Regions from separate parts of the Bacillus cereus group sp. RP37 genome, predicted to be linked through region 1. Evidence: a T-box and tRNA genes for the amino acid it is inferred to sense, from the RefSeq annotation. Region 1 holds a T-box; the other regions hold tRNA genes.

Region 1 (6,992 bases):
AATAGCAACGACTTTTCCAAGAATACCAGGTTCATTTTTTACTTGAATTTCAATTTGTGAACTTGGTTGATGTGCTCCTGTTAATTTCACTAACGTGTGCAGTACAGTGGATTCAGAAATGATTCCAACTAACTTTCCAGCCTTTGTCACAGGAAGGCACCCTATTTTATTTTCAAAAAATAAGGTAGCAATTTCCTCAACGAAATCAAGAGGATGGCAAGTCATAACAGGTTGTTTCATAATAAGGTCGAGCGGTTGTTTCAGCATAGCGAGTGGAACTTGTTCATCAAGAATTGATGGACTTGCATCTCTTACATCCCGATCAGAAATAATGCCTACCACATGATTATTTTGATCGACAATTGGAATGTGCCGAATGCCTTTCGTGCGTATCGTTCGGATTGCTGTTTCGATTGTATCGTTTGGGTGTAGTGTCACCACATCTTGATTCATAATTTCTTCTACAATCATTCCAGTTGCCCCCTTTATTTAGTACATAAAACGATTGTGAAAACGTAGACGATCAAATGCTTGAATAGAATCCGTATCAACGCGTTTACCGATGCGGACCATTAAACAGTTAGCAGGGTGCGAACAAATCTCAGGATCATCTGTAGCCATCCATTGTAAGCCACCAGCATTCATCATTTTTTCCATTACTTTTCGGTACTCCCAAACATTTAAGCCTGTTTGTTTTAAATCCCAGTGCCAATAATATTCAGTCGTCAATATAATGTAATCTTCCATATGGTCGTCCATCATTGAAACTTCTAATAAGTTCTTGCCGACAGCGCACCCGCGGAAGGCTGGGACTACTTCAATCGCCCCGAGCTCAATTAAGTTTTCCATTTTTCCTTCTGACCATCGTTCGAGTGGATCAGGATACAAGTATGTAACATATCCAACGATCGTTCGGTCATGTCTAGCAATAATGAGACGAGCTTCTGGTAATTTAGAAATTTCGACAATTGCTTTATATTGCTGCTCGGCAGGACGAAACGCAATTAAGTCTGGATGAAATTCATACATTTCTAAGTTATGTGTAGAGACAGGACCTTCAATAATTAAAGTGCCTTTCGCTGTTTTTAAGTTTCTGGCATTGTATATTTTTTTATGGATCAATGTATTGCTCACCACCTTGAGGGTTTGTGAATCTATTAATATCGTACTTTATAATATATGCGATGTGAATCGAATTTTGTCATTAAAAATTTGTCTAAAAATCAACAAATATACTGAAAATTTTAAATAATATCATTATAATAGATAATAGAATACATAGGAGGGGGATGTAAAGTATGAAAGTAGAAACGCTTCCTGTCATTAAAGGAGAAAATAATTTGCCGAATTATGATGAGGCATACGCGAATTTTAACTGGGAAGAGGTTAATAAAAATTTTACTTGGAATGAAACAGGCCGAGTAAATATGGCGTATGAGGTAATTGATAAGCATGCGAAATCCGATCGAAAGAATAAAGTAGCCCTTTATTATCAAGATGGATCGCGAAAAGAGAAATATACATTTAAGGAAATGAAGGATTTTTCTAATAAAGCAGGAAACGTCCTGAAAAATTATGGCGATGTAGAAAAAGGCGATCGCGTTTTTATTTTTATGCCGCGTTCCCCAGAGTTATATTTTGCACTTTTAGGTGCAGTGAAATTGGGAGCAATAGTTGGTCCGCTATTTGAAGCATTTATGGAAGGCGCAGTTCGCGATCGTTTAGAAGATAGCGAAGCAAAAGTGTTAATTACAACACCTGAATTGTTAGAGCGAGTACCATTAAATGATTTACCTGCTTTAAAAACAGTCTTCCTTGTTGGAGATAATGTAGAAGAAGGCGGTAAAACGGTAGCGTTCAATCCTTTATTTGAACAAGCTTCAAAAGAATTACATATCGAATGGCTAGGCCGTGAAGACGGTTTAATTCTACATTACACATCTGGTTCTACTGGGAAGCCAAAAGGTGTGCTACATGCGCAAAACGCAATGGTGCAGCACTATCAAACGGCGAAGTGGGTATTAGATTTAAAAGAGGACGATGTATATTGGTGCACAGCTGACCCAGGCTGGGTAACAGGAACGGCTTACGGTATTTTCGCGCCGTGGTTAGTCGGAGCATCAAATGTTATTTTAGGTGGCCGCTTTAGTCCAGAAGCGTGGTATGAAGCGCTGCAAGATTACGGTGTAACAGTTTGGTACAGCGCACCAACAGCTTTCCGTATGTTAATGGGTGCTGGACAAGACGCAATTAAAAAATATGATTTATCGCAAGTTCGTCACGTATTAAGCGTTGGTGAACCGTTAAATCCAGAAGTAATTCGCTGGGGTATGAACGCATTTGGACTTCGTATTCATGATACGTGGTGGATGACAGAAACAGGTGGACAAGTTATTTGTAACTATCCTTGTATGGAAATCCGTCCAGGTTCAATGGGTAAACCAATTCCAGGTGTGAAAGCAGCGATTGTTGATAATGAAGGAAATGAAGTGCCTCCATACACAATGGGCAACTTAGCAATTGGTAAAGGTTGGCCAGCGATGATGCGTGGAATTTGGAATAACCAGCAAAAGTATGAATCTTACTTTATGCCGGGAGATTGGTACGTATCAGGTGACTCAGCATATATGGACGAAGATGGGTACTTCTGGTTCCAAGGGCGTATTGATGATGTAATTATGACGTCAGGTGAGCGCGTTGGTCCGTTTGAAGTAGAAAGCAAATTAATCGAGCATGCGGCTGTTGCAGAAGCTGGGGTAATTGGTATTCCTGATCCGGTGCGCGGCGAAATCATTAAAGCATTTATCGCGCTTCGAGCAGGATACGAACCATCTGATGAATTAAAAGAAGAGATTCGTCAATTTGTAAAGAAAGGCCTAGCAGCTCATGCAGCGCCAAGACAAATTGAATTTAGAGATAAATTACCGAAAACGAGAAGTGGTAAAATTATGCGCCGCGTATTAAAAGCGTGGGAATTAAACTTACCAACAGGTGACTTATCAACGATGGAAGATTAAGAGAGAAAGGTCTGAACGAAATAACGTTCAGACCTTTCTTTTTTATGATATCATCAACTTATATATATAAGTTGAAAGGGGATAGTATGATGAAAACAGAGAAGAAAAAGATGATACTAGGAGAAATGTACATACCGGCTGATCCAGTTTTAGTACAAGAGAGGGAGCAAGCTCGTATATTAACGAGAAAATTAAATGATACGCCAGAAGTACAATTAAAAGAGCGTAGCGAAATCGTAAAAGAATTATTCGGAACGACTGGGGATAACATTCATCTTGAATCTTCTTTCAGGTGTGATTACGGCTATAACATTCACGTGGGCGAAAATTTTTACGCGAACTTTGACTGTACAATTTTAGATGTATGTCCAGTAACAATCGGAGTGAACTGTATGTTAGCTCCAGGTGTTCACATTTATACAGCAACACATCCGCTTGATCCAGTAGAGCGCATAAGCGGATCAGAATATGGAAAACCAGTTACAATTGGTGATAACGTATGGATTGGCGGAAGAGCGATTATTAATCCTGGTGTCACAATTGGAGACAACGCGGTGATCGCATCTGGCGCCGTTGTAACGAAAGATGTGCCGGACAATGTAGTAGTCGGCGGAAATCCTGCAAAGATTATTAAAAAAATAAAATAATATTTGAACGAAGTGCCTTCCTCGTCTGTATACATTTATGAAAGAATAGATGAGGGAGGCTTTTTTATGTCTAATAAATTACTTCTTGCTTTTGCTTTAATTGGAATTATCGTTGTATTTTCTTGTGGTCTGTTATTACCGATGCCAATTGGCTTTAAAGTTTCAATGATTACAGTTGGGATTATAATGATTGTTATTTTTTCAATCATTATTCCGTTGGATAAGAAGTATATTGTACGAAAAAATGGAAATAAAATTGATTTTACAAAAACAAAAATATATTTTCGTTGGAATGTATTTGATACAATTTCGGTCTGTCTTGCAGTGTATGCATGTATATGTGTGCTGGCGTTAAATATTTTCGTTTTTAGTGGATTTACGATTCAAAACCCATATGTTCAATTTTTTACGCATCAGTCACAAGCATGGGTCATTGTCGCAAGTGCATATTTAATTTCCCGTATTTCATTAACGTTAAAAGGAATAAAGGAGATCAAAAAAAATGGCGCAGATTGGGATTGAGGAGGAGCTCATGCTTGCGTACCAAAGTGGGGATAAGGAGGCTGGGGAAAAACTATATGTTTTAATTAAACCAGCGCTATATACATTTTTGTATCGCTTTAACCGAGATGAACAGTTAAGTATCGACCTTGTGCAAGATACATTTTTGACGTTAGAGCGTAAGAAACATATGTATGAACTTGAGAAAGGAAAAATAAAAACGTATTTATTTCAAATTGGTTATCGTCTTATGATTAATAAATTAAATAGAAGAAAAAAGTGGCGTACGCTTTTGCCATTTTTAGTGCCAATTCAAGAGGTAGAGTTTTCACAAGAAGACCGTCTTACTGTAAGGGACGCAATTTTGAAAGTTCCTGAAGACCAGCGAGCTGTCCTCATCCTTTTTTATTATCATGATATGCAGCAAAAAGAAATTGCAGAGATATTAAACATTCCGATTGGAACAGTGAAGTCGAGACTTCATAACGGGATAAAGAAATTGAAACAATTGCTGGAGGTGGATGAAATTGAGCGAAAATCCCTTTAAGAGTGAATATAAATTAAAACAACATTTAGATAGTGACCATGTAGAAATACCGGATTTTCCAAAAACGGTAAGTCGCTTCGACCGATTCATTGGCTTTCTTGGTTCTCCAGCGAAAGATCCTGTGGAGGCGACGATTGGGAATGATTTATCAGTTGTGTTTCACGTATCGTTATTAGTTGGGGTTCCAATTCTTTCTCTTATTACGATACTCTTTGCGACGTTGTAAAGGATTGGCAAGGAGAGAACACCTACCTCTATTTGACATGCCTATATAAATGATGGTATAAAGAAAAGTATATGAATAATTGAGCGTGGAAAGGGAGAAGTAGTGATCATTTCCCTGTTTTAGAGAGCTGATGGCCGGTGAAAATCAGCACATAGATGATCGCGAATTACGCCCCTAGAGCATCTTTTTTCGATTGAATTGTATTCAAAAGGGAAAAGACGGTGCTAAGCCGTTATGTAAATAAGGTGGTAGGCTTTTTTTTGCCTGCAACTAGGGTGGTAACGCGATAATCAAAATCGTCCCTTATTTAAAGGGGCGATTTTTTTATGTTTTCAACCTTCACGCCAGTAATGAACTTAAAGGAGAGTATGTAGGATATGGGTATTTTACAAGATCTTGAATTTCGCGGTCTAATTAATCAGCAAACAGATGCTGAGGGACTTGAGCAATTATTAGAAAAAGAAAGCGTTAAATTATACTGTGGTTTCGACCCGACAGCGGATAGCTTACACATTGGTCATATGTTACCAGTATTAATGTTACGTCGTTTCCAATTAGCTGGTCATCAACCAATCGCACTAGTTGGCGGAGGTACTGGTATGATCGGTGACCCAAGTGGTAAAAAAGCAGAGCGTACATTAAATACGAAAGATACAGTTGCTTACTACACAGAAAGCATTAAAAACCAACTTTCAAACTTCTTAGAGTTCGAAAACGTGGACAACCCAGCAACAATGGCTAACAACTATGACTGGCTTGGTAACTTAGATGTAATTTCATTCTTACGCGATATCGGTAAAAACTTCGGTTTAAACTATATGTTAGCAAAAGATACAGTAGCATCTCGTTTAGAGACTGGTATTTCATTCACTGAGTTCAGTTACATGATTTTACAATCATACGACTTCTTAAACTTATACCAACACCATAATTGCCGCCTGCAAATCGGTGGTAGTGACCAATGGGGTAACATTACAGCTGGTCTTGAATTAATCCGTAAATCAGAAGAAGATGCGAAAGCATTCGGTTTAACAATTCCACTAGTTACAAAATCTGACGGTACGAAGTTTGGTAAAACAGAAGGCGGCGCAATTTGGTTAGACCCAGAAAAAACAACTCCTTACGAGTTCTACCAATTCTGGATCAACACAGATGACCGCGATGTTGTTAAATACTTAAAATACTTCACATTCTTATCTCATGAAGAAATTCTTGAGCTTGAAAAGCAAGTAGCTGAAGCACCAGAAAAACGTGCAGCACAAAAAGCATTAGGTTCTGAAATGACAAAACTTGTTCACGGCGAAGAAGCATTAGAGCAAGCGATTAAAATTTCAGCTGCATTATTCAGCGGTTCTGTAGCAGAACTGACTGCAAGCGAAATCGAACAAGGATTCAAAGACGTACCATCTGTAGAACGTACTGCAGAAGATACAGTATTAATCGACTTACTTGTAGAAAGCAAAATCTCTCCATCAAAACGTCAAGCACGTGAAGATGTAACGAACGGCGCAATCTACGTAAACGGTGAGCGTACACAAGCATTAGACTACGTTGTAACAGAAAACGACCGCATCGAAGGTAAATTCACAATCATTCGCCGTGGTAAGAAGAAATATTTCTTAATTCGTTACTAATCAGAAACGAATATAAAACAAATAGTACCCCGAATTGTAGGCTGAAAAGTCTATGATTCGGGGTTTTTATGTATGAATTTAGATTGCCTGATCTTTTCTTGTAAATAAAATATGAAGAATTAATATGAGCATATAAAGTAAGCTAATGAGCATAAGAACAAATGCTGTTGGATAAAATTTTGCTGCATATATAAAGAAGTCGATTTGATAAATATCTTCGTAATTTGAAACGGTGCCTTTAAAGTAATTTGTAAACTTAGCGCTATATTTCCATTCATCAGGATAATCTATTAGATTACTCCCCTGATACCAACTCATAAGTGCTGAAGTAATAAACAACATAAATGAACTTCCGAGTTGAACCATTTGGTTTATTGTCAAAAAGAATCCACCTCCTATTTTATGGTTATTATAGCGTGC
Region 2 (6,992 bases), 3.9 Mb from region 1:
TGGCACAGGATACGGATATGTGGCAAAACATTATGTGGTGCAAAATCAAACGCAAACGCAATCACAAGCTCAAACAGCTCAACCTACTTCAATTCCAGCAGTTTTTAAATTCCCTACTCAAGGAAGAGTTAGCTCAACCTTTGATATGCGCTGGGAACAAATGCATTATGGTATAGATATTGCAGCTCAGGGTAATGTCTCTATCCAGGCGGCGGCTGCAGGTAAAGTTGTGAAATCATATTATTCAGCTAGCTATGGCAATGTTGTGTTCATCGCCCATCAAATAAACGGGAAATTATATACGACAGTCTATGCTCACATGAAAGATCGCACTGTACAAGCTGGTGATCAAGTACAAGCTGGACAATTAGTAGGTCATATGGGAAACACAGGTCATTCATACGGGCAACATCTTCATTTTGAATTACACAATGGAGAGTGGAATTTTGAAAAAACAAATGCAGTAAACCCACTGCCATATTTAGTTAGGTAAATTGTATGCCACGCAATATCAATATATCTCTCTTAATTGAATACTTAGCCTTTTTAGGTTTAATTTTTTGTTTAATCATTTACAATACAAATACTGTATTTTTATCTATTATCATTGCTTTTGTTACTTTAGAAATTATGATGGAAGCCTTTCAAGTACAACTAAAACAAAAAATTGCCCATATTTATAATGCCGTCTTTCTATTAAGTGCCCTAATAACAAATATTATTAGTAATGGTTTTTATTTAACTACCGTATTTCCCGTATGCTTTATGGCTGTTTTATTATTCATAGCTAGGTACATTCATGTCCCTAATAACAAAAAACACGAACAAGAAGCTTAGAAAGAGGAGACACTGTGTACCAATCTTTCAAAGATAATCCGCTAAAATATATATTGAATTTATATAAAAAAACAAATACTTTTTTTGGTATACAAGGAAGCTATACGGCACAATTTCTCCTTTATGGAATGTTATTTCTCGTCTTAATTGCGTTCTCCTTACTTTACTAACAAAAAAAGGATCTCACATAAACTTGAGATCCTTTTTAATTTATATAGAAAATGCTCTTTTATCCGCAAGCATATTTTTCATAAATAAAACTAAGATTATATTTTTTCTCTAAGCTCATTCTTTGTTCATCATCGCACCAATAGAACAGAATATCATGAATTGTTGCATAACGCTTATTTTTAAGAAATAGTTTAAAGAATGATGGTAAACAATCATGTAATTGTATAAATATATAATTGCGTAATATTTCTTCTTTATATTCAATTCCCTTGCAAATATACAATAATTCTTCACAATAATATGCATGTTGTGGAACTTGAATCATTTCGAAAAATGGCACATATGATAATAACTTTCCGATAAAATGATCATATCGATCCATTATTCCTATCGTCATATGCTCCATCATTTCTTTCATTACATATAAATAATCATCTACATGAGTAGTTTTCAATGGGTCTAATCGATCTGAAATTTGAGAAAGTACAGCTCTTTGACAAGCTAACACCGCTTGACTAGGTCCATAATATGATAAGAAGTCTGTACACTTACGATATTTTCGTAATAAGTCATGTGTATATAAATCATACACGAAAGTATTACAATACATAGCTAGACTCATCATATCACTATTTAATTGCTCTTTTGATAGGAACTTAGCTCTCTTACACATATAAAAGAATGTAAATTCTAATACTTCTTTATGGGATAATAGATGTTTACAGTCTGTTATACATTTCTCATTAAATTTAACTCTATCCCAGATTTCTACATCCCCATCAGTTAATTCACCAATACGATATTTGATAATTAAATAGTTTAAAGCAACCGCTTGCGTCAAAAGATCCCATGTTTCATATTCCAATGAAGTGTGAACAAACTCAGCTAATCCTTGAGTTATCATAAAAGTATTTGCTTCTTCATACCAACCAATCTCTTGGCATAAGCGAAGAATACGTACTAAAGTTGGAATTTCATCTTTATGAAACTGCGGTAAATTCTTTGTTTTATTCATTCCATATACGATAAATGCCGCTAAATTTTCTTCTTTATAAAATTCTTTTTCTTTCCACACTAATATAGTTCGTTCTTTCCCTTCACCTTTTGGATGACAAGGTACAAGCAAAGAAAATAATTCAGCGAAATTATTTGGTTCTATATATGTATCTGTAACCAAATTCCAATTTGGATCGCGCTGTACAGCCCTCATATAATTCCCCCTCCCTTTTGTCTACATAGGAAATATTAATCCATTATTACATCACTAACAATGAATATTGTTATATTCAAAATCTTTCATAATACTTATATCTATCAGTATATCATTTTTTCTCTTATTTAAAATTAGGAATGACAAATTTAAATAAACTGTCGAAATTACTAACTGTATACTTATTATATAATGTCTCAGATACATCATGCTAACATATTAGTTTAATTCTATATACTAGAATAATGCATCTGATTTTTATACGTAACTTACCCCACTAATTAAAATCTTTCTTCATTCCGTATGCTCCGAGATTTCACTTAAAGCAAATCCAGCTTGATCATCTGCCGATTCTCTTATAGCTAAATCACCTAGTGCTAGCATCCCAACGAGTTGACCACTCTCAACTACTGGTAATCGTCTAATTTGATACTGTGCCATTAACTCTGTGGCTTTTTCAATAGAATCATCTGGAGAAACTGAAACAATGTTTGTTGTCATTACATTTGTAATTTTATTAGATCCAGGATGTTTCTCAGCAATCCCTCGAACAACTAAATCTCGGTCCGTAACAAGCCCAACAACTTGCTCATTTTCAACAACCGGAATCAATCCAATCGATTCTTCTTTCATCTTTACAGCAGCCTCATATACATTGTCTAGCGGTGTACAATGTACAATATGAGTACTCATACAGTCTCTCACTCGTGTCATTTTTGTCTCCTCCTTTTTATACATACCATAGCTTTTCCTAAATTCCTTTATTTATTTCAGGAAAATCAGTTGATAAAGGAGGATTAACGCACAATAAAAAAGAGTCAGCATATTGCTGACTCTTTTTTTTATGACCCGTACGGGATTCGAACCCGTGTTACCGCCGTGAAAGGGCGGTGTCTTAACCACTTGACCAACGGGCCATGGCTCCGCAGGTAGGACTCGAACCTACGACCGATCGGTTAACAGCCGATAGCTCTACCACTGAGCTACTGCGGAATAATATATATGGTGGGCCTAAATGGACTCGAACCATCGACCTCACGCTTATCAGGCGTGCGCTCTAACCAGCTGAGCTATAGGCCCATATACTTTTACAGGGGCAGTAGGAATCGAACCCACACTGGAGGTTTTGGAGACCTCAGTTCTACCTTTAAACTATGCCCCTAAAGGATGCCGGCTAGAGGACTTGAACCCCCAACCTACTGATTACAAGTCAGTTGCTCTACCAATTGAGCTAAGCCGGCATAAAAAAAATGGTGGCTCGGGACGGAATCGAACCGCCGACACGAGGATTTTCAGTCCTCTGCTCTACCGACTGAGCTACCGAGCCAACATAAATGGCGGTCCCGACCGGGGTCGAACCGGCGATCTCCTGCGTGACAGGCAGGCATGTTAACCACTACACCACGGGACCATTTGGTTGCGGGGACAGGATTTGAACCTGCGACCTTCGGGTTATGAGCCCGACGAGCTACCGTGCTGCTCCACCCCGCGACAATATAATGTTTTTTAAAAAATGGAGGAGGTAGAGGGATTCGAACCCCCGCGCGACTCTCGCCGCCTGTCGGTTTTCAAGACCGATCCCTTCAGCCGAACTTGGGTATACCTCCATGAAGGAAAAAATAAAATTTTATTATTATATGTATCTAAACCATTTAAAAAGAAAATGGAGGAGGTAGAGGGATTCGAACCCCCGCGCGATTCTCACCGCCTGTCGGTTTTCAAGACCGATCCCTTCAGCCGAACTTGGGTATACCTCCGAGACATATAATAAATAAAGTGGAGCCTAGCGGGATCGAACCGCTGACCTCCTGCGTGCAAGGCAGGCGCTCTCCCAGCTGAGCTAAGGCCCCATGTTTTTGGGAATATCGGGAAGACAGGATTTGAACCTGCGACCCCCTGGTCCCAAACCAGGTGCTCTACCAAGCTGAGCCACTTCCCGTTAATAAAAGCGCGCCCGAGAGGAGTCGAACCCCTAACCTCTTGATCCGTAGTCAAACGCTCTATCCAATTGAGCTACGGGCGCATATGGTGCCGAGGGCGGGGGTCGAACCCGCACGGTGGTCACCCACCGCAGGATTTTAAGTCCTGTGCGTCTGCCTGTTCCGCCACCCCGGCATGTCATATTGAAAATTGGAGCGGAAGACGGGATTCGAACCCGCGACCCCAACCTTGGCAAGGTTGTATTCTACCACTGAACTACTTCCGCAAGACATGTTTGAGTTATTTCATTAAAAGTGCGGGTGAAGGGAGTCGAACCCCCACGCCAAAGGCGCTAGATCCTAAGTCTAGTGCGTCTGCCAATTCCGCCACACCCGCATATTTGATTAAAATGGTGAGCCATGAAGGATTCGAACCTTCGACCCTCTGATTAAAAGTCAGATGCTCTACCAACTGAGCTAATGGCTCTTAATGGCTGGGCTAGCTGGATTCGAACCAGCGCATGACGGAGTCAAAGTCCGTTGCCTTACCGCTTGGCTATAGCCCATTAATTAAGAATGGTGGAGGGGGGCAGATTCGAACTGCCGAACCCGAAGGAGCGGATTTACAGTCCGCCGCGTTTAGCCACTTCGCTACCCCTCCGACATATATGGTGGAGGATGACGGGATCGAACCGCCGACCCCCTGCTTGTAAGGCAGGTGCTCTCCCAGCTGAGCTAATCCTCCATTTTGCCTGGCAACGTCCTACTCTCACAGGGACAAGGTCCCAACTACCATCGGCGCTAGAGAGCTTAACTTCCGTGTTCGGTATGGGAACGGGTGTGACCTCTCTGCCATCATTACCAGACTGTATTCATTTAAGACAAGAATCATTTTAACTTATTTTACTTTTAAAGTCAACAAGTTTTTTTATATTCTTTCAAAACTAGATAACATTGCTTCATATTATATGGTTAAGTCCTCGATCTATTAGTATTCGTCAGCTCCACATGTCACCATGCTTCCACCTCGAACCTATCAACCTGATCATCTTTCAGGGATCTTACTAGCTTACGCTATGGGAAATCTCATCTTGAGGGGGGCTTCATGCTTAGATGCTTTCAGCACTTATCCCTTCCGCACATAGCTACCCAGCTATGCCCTTGGCAGAACAACTGGTACACCAGCGGTGCGTCCATCCCGGTCCTCTCGTACTAAGGACAGCTCCTCTCAAATTTCCTACGCCCACGACGGATAGGGACCGAACTGTCTCACGACGTTCTGAACCCAGCTCGCGTACCGCTTTAATGGGCGAACAGCCCAACCCTTGGGACCGACTACAGCCCCAGGATGCGATGAGCCGACATCGAGGTGCCAAACCTCCCCGTCGATGTGGACTCTTGGGGGAGATAAGCCTGTTATCCCCGGGGTAGCTTTTATCCGTTGAGCGATGGCCCTTCCATGCGGAACCACCGGATCACTAAGCCCGACTTTCGTCCCTGCTCGACTTGTAGGTCTCGCAGTCAAGCTCCCTTATGCCTTTGCACTCTACGAATGATTTCCAACCATTCTGAGGGAACCTTTGGGCGCCTCCGTTACACTTTAGGAGGCGACCGCCCCAGTCAAACTGCCCACCTGACACTGTCTCCCGGGTCGATAAGACCCGTAGGTTAGAATTTCAATACAGTCAGGGCGGTATCCCACCAGCGCCTCCACCGAAGCTAGCGCTCCGGTTTCAATGGCTCCCGCCTATCCTGTACAAACTGTACCAAAATTCAATATCAGGCTACAGTAAAGCTCCACGGGGTCTTTCCGTCCTGTCGCGGGTAACCTGCATCTTCACAGGTACTATAATTTCACCGAGTCTCTGGTTGAGACAGTGCCCAAATCGTTACACCTTTCGTGCGGGTCGGAACTTACCCGACAAGGAATTTCGCTACCTTAGGACCGTTATAGTTACGGCCGCCGTTTACTGGGGCTTCAGTTCAGAGCTTCGCTTACGCTAACCCCTCTCCTTAACCTTCCAGCACCGGGCAGGTGTCAGCCCCTATACTTCGCCTTACGGCTTCGCAGAGACCTGTGTTTTTGCTAAACAGTCGCTTGGGCCTATTCACTGCGGCTTTCCGTTAAGAAAGCACCCCTTCTCCCGAAGTTACGGGGTCATTTTGCCGAGTTCCTTAACCAGAGTTCTCTCGCACACCTTAGGATTCTCTCCTCGCCTACCTGTGTCGGTTTGCGGTACAGGCACCTTTTATCTCGCTAGAAGCTTTTCTTGGCAGCGGGGAATCAAAGACTTCGCTCCATAAGGAGCTTCCCCATCACAGCTCAGCCTTCACGATAAGCGGATTTGCCTACTTATCAGCCTAACTGCTTGGACGTGCACAACCAATCGCACGCTTCTTCTATCCTTCTGCGTCCCTCCATTGCTCAAACGATAAAGAGGTGGTACAGGAATATCAACCTGTTGTCCATCGCCTACGCCTGTCGGCCTCGGCTTAGGTCCTGACTAACCCTGAGCGGACGAGCCTTCCTCAGGAAACCTTAGGCATTCGGTGGACGGGATTCTCACCCGTCTTTCGCTACTCATACCGGCATTCTCACTTCTAAGCGCTCCACCAGTCCTTCCGGTCTGACTTCACTGCACTTAGAACGCTCCCCTACCACTGATACCATTGGTATCAATTCGCAGCTTCGGTGGTGTATTTAGCCCCGGTACATTTTCGGCGCAGAGTCACTCGACTAGTGAGCTATTACGCACTCTTTAAATGGTGGCTGCTTCTAAGCCAACATCCTAGTTGTCTAAGCAACTCCACATCCTTTTCCACTTAATACACACTTTGGGACCTTAGCTGGCGAT
Region 3 (6,992 bases), 4.1 Mb from region 1:
CCCCAGTAAACGGCGGCCGTAACTATAACGGTCCTAAGGTAGCGAAATTCCTTGTCGGGTAAGTTCCGACCCGCACGAAAGGTGTAACGATTTGGGCACTGTCTCAACCAGAGACTCGGTGAAATTATAGTACCTGTGAAGATGCAGGTTACCCGCGACAGGACGGAAAGACCCCGTGGAGCTTTACTGTAGCCTGATATTGAATTTTGGTACAGTTTGTACAGGATAGGCGGGAGCCATTGAAACCGGAGCGCTAGCTTCGGTGGAGGCGCTGGTGGGATACCGCCCTGACTGTATTGAAATTCTAACCTACGGGTCTTATCGACCCGGGAGACAGTGTCAGGTGGGCAGTTTGACTGGGGCGGTCGCCTCCTAAAGTGTAACGGAGGCGCCCAAAGGTTCCCTCAGAATGGTTGGAAATCATTCGTAGAGTGCAAAGGCATAAGGGAGCTTGACTGCGAGACCTACAAGTCGAGCAGGGACGAAAGTCGGGCTTAGTGATCCGGTGGTTCCGCATGGAAGGGCCATCGCTCAACGGATAAAAGCTACCCCGGGGATAACAGGCTTATCTCCCCCAAGAGTCCACATCGACGGGGAGGTTTGGCACCTCGATGTCGGCTCATCGCATCCTGGGGCTGTAGTCGGTCCCAAGGGTTGGGCTGTTCGCCCATTAAAGCGGTACGCGAGCTGGGTTCAGAACGTCGTGAGACAGTTCGGTCCCTATCCGTCGTGGGCGTAGGAAATTTGAGAGGAGCTGTCCTTAGTACGAGAGGACCGGGATGGACGCACCGCTGGTGTACCAGTTGTTCTGCCAAGGGCATAGCTGGGTAGCTATGTGCGGAAGGGATAAGTGCTGAAAGCATCTAAGCATGAAGCCCCCCTCAAGATGAGATTTCCCATAGCGTAAGCTAGTAAGATCCCTGAAAGATGATCAGGTTGATAGGTTCGAGGTGGAAGCATGGTGACATGTGGAGCTGACGAATACTAATAGATCGAGGACTTAACCATATAATATGAAGCAAATGTTATCTAGTTTTGAGAGAACATAAAAAACTTATTGACTTTTAAAGTGAATAAGTTATAATAATGATTGTCTCAAAAGAATAATGTCTGGTAATGATGGCAGAGAGGTCACACCCGTTCCCATACCGAACACGGAAGTTAAGCTCTCTAGCGCCGATGGTAGTTGGGACCTTGTCCCTGTGAGAGTAGGACGTTGCCAGGCAATATTATTCCGCAGTAGCTCAGCGGTAGAGCTATCGGCTGTTAACCGATCGGTCGTAGGTTCGATTCCTACCTGCGGAGCCATTGGAGAGCTGTCCGAGTTGGCCGAAGGAGCACGATTGGAAATCGTGTATACGTCACAAGCGTATCAAGGGTTCGAATCCCTTGCTCTCCGCCATAGGATTTATAATATTTGGCCCGTTGGTCAAGTGGTTAAGACACCGCCCTTTCACGGCGGTAACACGGGTTCGAATCCCGTACGGGTCACCACTTTTGGAGGATTAGCTCAGCTGGGAGAGCACCTGCCTTACAAGCAGGGGGTCGGCGGTTCGATCCCGTCATCCTCCACCATATAAATTATATGAATAATATTGTCGCGGGGTGGAGCAGCACGGTAGCTCGTCGGGCTCATAACCCGAAGGTCGCAGGTTCAAATCCTGTCCCCGCAACCAAATGGTCCCGTGGTGTAGTGGTTAACATGCCTGCCTGTCACGCAGGAGATCGCCGGTTCGACCCCGGTCGGGACCGCCATTTTAATAAGGCTCGGTAGCTCAGTCGGTAGAGCAGAGGACTGAAAATCCTCGTGTCGGCGGTTCGATTCCGTCCCGAGCCACCATTTATTTTAATAAAATACGCCGGCTTAGCTCAATTGGTAGAGCAACTGACTTGTAATCAGTAGGTTGGGGGTTCAAGTCCTCTAGCCGGCACCATGTAAGTTTCGGAGGGGTAGCGAAGTGGCTAAACGCGGCGGACTGTAAATCCGCTCCTTCGGGTTCGGCAGTTCGAATCTGCCCCCCTCCACCATTTACATAGGGGCATAGTTTAAAGGTAGAACTGAGGTCTCCAAAACCTCCAGTGTGGGTTCGATTCCTACTGCCCCTGCCAAATATATTTACACAACATGGCGGTTGTGGCGAAGTGGTTAACGCACCGGATTGTGGCTCCGGCATTCGTGGGTTCGATTCCCATCAGTCGCCCCATTTTTATTTTTAAAATTACAAATAATCTAATGGATACTTACATATAATTAAGTAAGAAATCGATGGGCTATAGCCAAGCGGTAAGGCAACGGACTTTGACTCCGTCATGCGCTGGTTCGAATCCAGCTAGCCCAGCCATTTTTGCGGAAGTAGTTCAGTGGTAGAATACAACCTTGCCAAGGTTGGGGTCGCGGGTTCGAATCCCGTCTTCCGCTCCAATGAAATTTAATATGGCGGCATAGCCAAGTGGTAAGGCAGAGGTCTGCAAAACCTTTATCACCGGTTCAAATCCGGTTGCCGCCTTTTCTTTTGTGCCGATGTGGCGGAATTGGCAGACGCGCACGACTCAAAATCGTGTTCCTTCGGGAGTGTCGGTTCGACCCCGACCATCGGTATCGGTTAAAAGACGAGTGATCGTCTTTTTTTATTTGTTTTTATCTTCAATTAATCGTGAGTATACAGTAATATCAAGCGTTCCTACTTTGTGGGGACGCTTTTTTTGTGTGTTCAAATTAATGTTAATGTATCGCCTATTACGTTAATTCTTATAGGTTAACGTAATGCTGATGAACGTTATAATGGTAATTTAGTTGATGGAAATTTATCAGATGATAATATCGAAAAAGGTGCGAATCTAACAAAATTATCAGAAGGTATCTCGTCCGTTTCAAATCAATTACCATTGAAAGAACGATTTGCATTTGCAGGTACTAGTGGCTTTGGTAACAATCATATAAAGGCTTTTGAAGCTTTACAAGAAGCTCGTGATACATTTATGTTTTCCGAAACTGGTGGAAGAAGTAGAATTAAGGGTGTACAAGAAGTAATAAAAGATTATGTGGATAAAGTTCTTGATAGAGTAAATGTAAAAAAATGAGTATCCCGATTCGTATATAGCATCTAAAGTATTACGTGAAGAACTTAAGGCTGCAGGAATTGAAGCAATCCCATATTCTAATGCAGCACATCACATTGTAGCTTGAAATGATAGCAGGACAGTGGAAGTACAGGAATTATTAAAAGAGATTGAGATACATCATGCTTCTGCTGCTAATGGGGTATTTTTACCGTATAAAGTGAATGAATATGTGACTACTGAAGCATTACATATAGGTGATCATGGTCCAGAGTATATAAGAGAAGTATACAGAGTATTAGGCGAAGTTAAACGCTTTGGGGGTAATCGAGCAGTTGCAGCTTTGCAGAATATAAGAGAAAGATTATTGGACGGTAGTTTAAAATTAAATCAACCTGAATAATCTTAATTGTTTTACTAATTAAATTATAAAGGAGTAAAAGGTATGAAAATTTGGCAATTAAAAAGCTTATTTGATAACTATAAATCTTTTCAACTATTAAATTTGAAAGAAGACCGTAAAAAATATTTTGATGAAAAAATTGATTTGGCAATAAAGTTATCTGATTCATGGGGAGAAATTCTTGTTGAATGTGTAGAAGGAGATAACCATAGTGATTGTCCTATGTTCTGGGGGGAACTTGGCACGCCAATGGTTAGTAGAAAAGCAAAAGAGGTATTAGAGCCTTTAATTTGCAATAATGTTGAGTTTCTTCCGCTAACTCATAATGTTACAGGTGAATTTTATTACCTAATAAACGTTTTAAATACAATTGATGCAATTGACTACAATAAAGCAGTTTTTGAAAAACTAAGTACAGGATTAATAATAGGTTTCGAAAAATACGCATTTTTGCCTAATATAGTTGAAGGGCAGATAATATTTAAAACCTATTTAAATCAAAGATTACACTTCTCTACTGTTTTAGTGTCTGACGAATTAAGAAATGCAATTTTAGAAAGTGATTTAAAAGGTTTTGAATTTATAGAGATATGGGATTCAGAAGCAAACATGTAAAAGAAAGTCCTAAAATAACTGATAGAAGTTCAAACAATGGTTTACATTAACTAGACACTTACAAGATGGAGATAGTGCAGATATAACTTGATCTATACCCAAATATAATAGTTATCCTAAAGGAGAATAAATACTCTTAGAAAGAAGTTTTTTTTATGTGGAAAAATCTGATTTTAGAAATTGGAGATATACTGAAAAGTGTTAACTTTAATTTGAACACACCAGCAACAGATACTGAAGTTCATAGATTAAGAAAACACGTAAAAGAGAAATTTAATGTTGACTTACCGAGTGAATACGAAGAGTTTCTTAAAACTGTAAATGGTTTAGACTTTGATGGATTGGTCCTTTACGGAGTCGATTCTCCTTTACTAGAAACAGAAAAAGATGAACATATTTGCGGCTTTATAGATACGAATGAGATTTGGTATGAAAATGAATTTCAAAAAGAGTATCTTTTCTTTGGGGATTCAAATATTGCGTGGTTTTGCAAAAACTTATCAGACGGTACTTATCTAGAACTTGATAAACCATCTGGCACAGTGATGAAAATATATAATGATTTCGATACAATGCTTGAGGAAGCGTTAAAAATAACCCTTCTGTAATAGGGGGATTAAGAAGAACAAAAAATCCATTTGAAAGAACAGTTTATTTATCTAATACGACTAAAGATCGAAGAGTATTTCTTTTTAACGAGTAAAACTTTGGAAGAAGGAACAGCTCTGTTATATAAACAACAATTAAAAGCTATTAAGGAATTAGAGCAAACTGCGAAACAATAAAGGGATAAAAACGAACATTCATTTTTATCCCTTTATATAATTCCATTACTATATAAAATGTCAGTAGATTCTTGTATATACAAGAATCGTTTCCAGCACTCTAGAGAGAATCTCCCCATCCTGGTGACATGAAGTTAAATCCGACACCACCAGTAGATATTAGCACATGATCAGCTGTTAATTTCGTAATTTCTAAAAACTTCTTTTCAAATTCTTCTCTGTTGTACTTGTACATAGTTGAGTGGCACGATCACATTTGCGTTGAAGTACTCAACCAGTCCCCTAATTCCTTTAATTCAGGAAACGACTCAAATTGAATTGGTTCATCTAATTTCATGAATCTCACTTGATAGATAGTTGGGTTTAGTTTTTCTCCTATCCCTTTAAGACCATATGCTTTTTTCTCATTTGAATGTGTCATAATAACTCTCCCCCATCCTTCTTTTAAATTTTTAGATTTCAAAAAATTTCCTATTTTAATTATATAGCGATAGAAAGTAATTAGGGGAATGTTGTGGTAATTTTTTACTTTTCCTTATTGTTTAGCGAGAGATAATAAAATAAATCATCACAGTAATAAATGAAATAGGATAAACTTAATTAAGGGAGAAAAATGAAAGTAAAAGGTGTCAGTTATTTTATTGTGATTCCATTTTGGCTCCGTCCCATTTTAATTTATCATGTTGAAAGAAGCTCAAAATTTTTGAAATGCTTTAAAATAAAGGATTTTAAGGGTAACACTCTATATAAATGTCACCTAAAAGACTCAAAATCGTGTTCCTTCGGGAGTGTCAGTATCGGTATCGGCGATGTAAAAAGACTCTAACAGAAATGTTAGAGTCTCTTTTGTTAAATTATGTTATGTAATTCTAAAATTCGTGATAAATGTAGGAATTCATGTATAATATAACTTGTCGAAAGAACAAAATGATAGTAATTTATATTATGTCTGTAATATGAATCAAAAATGAACTTTTTATATTTCTTTTAAAAATGTGTTGAATACACATTATATTTCATATTAATATTTTTATGTAGATTTAAAACGGGAAAGAGAGTGGAAAGTATGGGTCGTAAATGGAATAATATTAAAGATAAAAAAGCATCAAAAGATGCAAATACAAGCCGTATATACGCGAAATTTGGACGTGAAATTTATGTGGCAGCAAAACAAGGCGAGCCAGATCCAGAATCAAACCAGGCGTTAAGAGTCGTATTAGAGCGTGCGAAAACATATAATGTACCAAGAACAATTATTGATCGTGCAGTGGAAAAAGCAAAAGGCGGTTCAGAGGAAAATTATGATGAGCTTCGTTATGAAGGATTTGGGCCAAATGGAGCTATGGTTATTGTAGATACACTTACAAATAACGTAAACCGTACTGCAGCAGATGTACGAGCTGCATTTAGCAAAAACAGTGGTAACATGGGTGTAAACGGCTCTGTAGCTTACATGTTTGATGCGACAGCTGTTATCGGCCTTGAAGGGAAAACATCAGATGAAGTACTTGAAATTTTAATGGAAGCAGATGTAGATGCACGTGACATTCTAGAAGAAGAAGATGCTGTTATCGTATATGCTGAACCAGATCAATTCCATTCAGTACAATCTGCACTTAAAGATGCGGGTGTTGAAGAATTTACAGTTGCTGAATTAACAATGCTTGCACAAAGTGATGTAACACTTCCTGAAGATGCTCAAGTACAATTTGAGAAAATGGTTGATGCATTAGAAGATTTAGAAGATGTGCAACAAGTTTACCACAACGTAGACTTAGGAGAATAATATGATAGAAGCCCCTGTTCGTTTATCGAATAGGGGCTTTTTTATAAAGGTAATTAAGGTGCTGAATTAGTAAAGGTATTTTGTTGTAGACAGGGAATATGCTTATAGGGATATATGAAACATTCATTACTGCTAGGAGGCGTAATATGGAACATAAAACACCAAAGCATATCGTTGCTGTAGCAGGTTATTTAACAAATGAAAAAGACGAAGTGTTATTAGCTAAAGTACATTGGCGATCGGATACGTGGGAGTTTCCAGGAGGACAGGTAGAAGAAGGAGAAGCGCTGGATCAAGCTGTTTGTAGGGAAATAAAAGAGGAAACAGGATTAACGGTGAAGCC

The links. A T-box is a leader RNA that pairs with one kind of tRNA and senses whether it is charged. The one in region 1 lies ahead of tyrS (tyrosine--tRNA ligase), so its partner is inferred to be a tRNA-Tyr.
Region 2: it encodes a tRNA-Tyr, which carries the amino acid that the T-box ahead of tyrS (tyrosine--tRNA ligase) is inferred to sense. The anticodon was not compared.
Region 3: it encodes a tRNA-Tyr, which carries the amino acid that the T-box ahead of tyrS (tyrosine--tRNA ligase) is inferred to sense. The anticodon was not compared.

What each region holds. Positions count from the first base shown of each region.
Region 1 covers NZ_JARVHP010000001.1:777,048-784,039, forward strand. Annotated here, with positions in the region: gene QCI44_RS04095 (acetoin utilization AcuB family protein) at 1-471, opposite strand, end outside; gene acuA (acetoin utilization protein acetyltransferase AcuA) at 490-1,122, opposite strand; gene acsA (acetate--CoA ligase) at 1,299-3,017, shown strand; gene QCI44_RS04110 (maltose acetyltransferase domain-containing protein) at 3,104-3,664, shown strand; gene QCI44_RS04115 (hypothetical protein) at 3,731-4,186, shown strand; gene QCI44_RS04120 (RNA polymerase sigma factor) at 4,167-4,712, shown strand; gene QCI44_RS04125 (hypothetical protein) at 4,693-4,938, shown strand; T-box leader at 5,016-5,245, shown strand; gene tyrS (tyrosine--tRNA ligase) at 5,316-6,572, shown strand; gene QCI44_RS04135 (YjdJ family protein) at 6,651-6,992, opposite strand, start outside.
Region 2 covers NZ_JARVHP010000001.1:4,632,338-4,639,329, forward strand. Annotated here, with positions in the region: gene QCI44_RS24495 (SH3 domain-containing protein) at 1-493, shown strand, start outside; gene QCI44_RS24500 (hypothetical protein) at 499-837, shown strand; gene QCI44_RS24505 (DUF3965 domain-containing protein) at 1,067-2,218, opposite strand; gene QCI44_RS24510 (CBS domain-containing protein) at 2,513-2,932, opposite strand; tRNA gene QCI44_RS24515 (tRNA-Glu) at 3,064-3,135, opposite strand; tRNA gene QCI44_RS24520 (tRNA-Asn) at 3,137-3,211, opposite strand; tRNA gene QCI44_RS24525 (tRNA-Ile) at 3,222-3,298, opposite strand; tRNA gene QCI44_RS24530 (tRNA-Trp) at 3,310-3,380, opposite strand; tRNA gene QCI44_RS24535 (tRNA-Thr) at 3,387-3,459, opposite strand; tRNA gene QCI44_RS24540 (tRNA-Phe) at 3,470-3,545, opposite strand; tRNA gene QCI44_RS24545 (tRNA-Asp) at 3,554-3,629, opposite strand; tRNA gene QCI44_RS24550 (tRNA-Met) at 3,633-3,709, opposite strand; tRNA gene QCI44_RS24555 (tRNA-Ser) at 3,733-3,825, opposite strand; tRNA gene QCI44_RS24560 (tRNA-Ser) at 3,883-3,975, opposite strand; tRNA gene QCI44_RS24565 (tRNA-Ala) at 3,996-4,068, opposite strand; tRNA gene QCI44_RS24570 (tRNA-Pro) at 4,084-4,157, opposite strand; tRNA gene QCI44_RS24575 (tRNA-Arg) at 4,168-4,241, opposite strand; tRNA gene QCI44_RS24580 (tRNA-Leu) at 4,245-4,333, opposite strand; tRNA gene QCI44_RS24585 (tRNA-Gly) at 4,350-4,424, opposite strand; tRNA gene QCI44_RS24590 (tRNA-Leu) at 4,454-4,534, opposite strand; tRNA gene QCI44_RS24595 (tRNA-Lys) at 4,549-4,624, opposite strand; tRNA gene QCI44_RS24600 (tRNA-Gln) at 4,629-4,703, opposite strand; tRNA gene QCI44_RS24605 (tRNA-Tyr) at 4,715-4,798, opposite strand; tRNA gene QCI44_RS24610 (tRNA-Val) at 4,807-4,882, opposite strand; rRNA gene rrf (5S ribosomal RNA) at 4,888-5,003, opposite strand; rRNA gene QCI44_RS24620 (23S ribosomal RNA) at 5,106-6,992, opposite strand, start outside.
Region 3 covers NZ_JARVHP010000001.1:4,857,560-4,864,551, reverse strand. Annotated here, with positions in the region: rRNA gene QCI44_RS25660 (23S ribosomal RNA) at 1-1,008, shown strand, start outside; rRNA gene rrf (5S ribosomal RNA) at 1,110-1,225, shown strand; tRNA gene QCI44_RS25650 (tRNA-Asn) at 1,234-1,308, shown strand; tRNA gene QCI44_RS25645 (tRNA-Ser) at 1,311-1,402, shown strand; tRNA gene QCI44_RS25640 (tRNA-Glu) at 1,420-1,494, shown strand; tRNA gene QCI44_RS25635 (tRNA-Val) at 1,500-1,575, shown strand; tRNA gene QCI44_RS25630 (tRNA-Met) at 1,600-1,676, shown strand; tRNA gene QCI44_RS25625 (tRNA-Asp) at 1,680-1,755, shown strand; tRNA gene QCI44_RS25620 (tRNA-Phe) at 1,765-1,840, shown strand; tRNA gene QCI44_RS25615 (tRNA-Thr) at 1,859-1,934, shown strand; tRNA gene QCI44_RS25610 (tRNA-Tyr) at 1,945-2,028, shown strand; tRNA gene QCI44_RS25605 (tRNA-Trp) at 2,036-2,109, shown strand; tRNA gene QCI44_RS25600 (tRNA-His) at 2,129-2,204, shown strand; tRNA gene QCI44_RS25595 (tRNA-Gln) at 2,268-2,342, shown strand; tRNA gene QCI44_RS25590 (tRNA-Gly) at 2,348-2,422, shown strand; tRNA gene QCI44_RS25585 (tRNA-Cys) at 2,437-2,507, shown strand; tRNA gene QCI44_RS25580 (tRNA-Leu) at 2,518-2,599, shown strand; partial or broken gene QCI44_RS25575 (AHH domain-containing protein) at 2,827-3,463, shown strand; gene QCI44_RS25570 (imm11 family protein) at 3,506-4,078, shown strand; gene QCI44_RS25565 (YrhA family protein) at 4,234-4,686, shown strand; gene QCI44_RS25560 (hypothetical protein) at 4,717-4,863, shown strand; partial or broken gene QCI44_RS25555 (DUF3884 family protein) at 4,964-5,284, opposite strand; gene QCI44_RS25550 (YebC/PmpR family DNA-binding transcriptional regulator) at 5,930-6,649, shown strand; gene QCI44_RS25545 (NUDIX hydrolase) at 6,796-6,992, shown strand, end outside.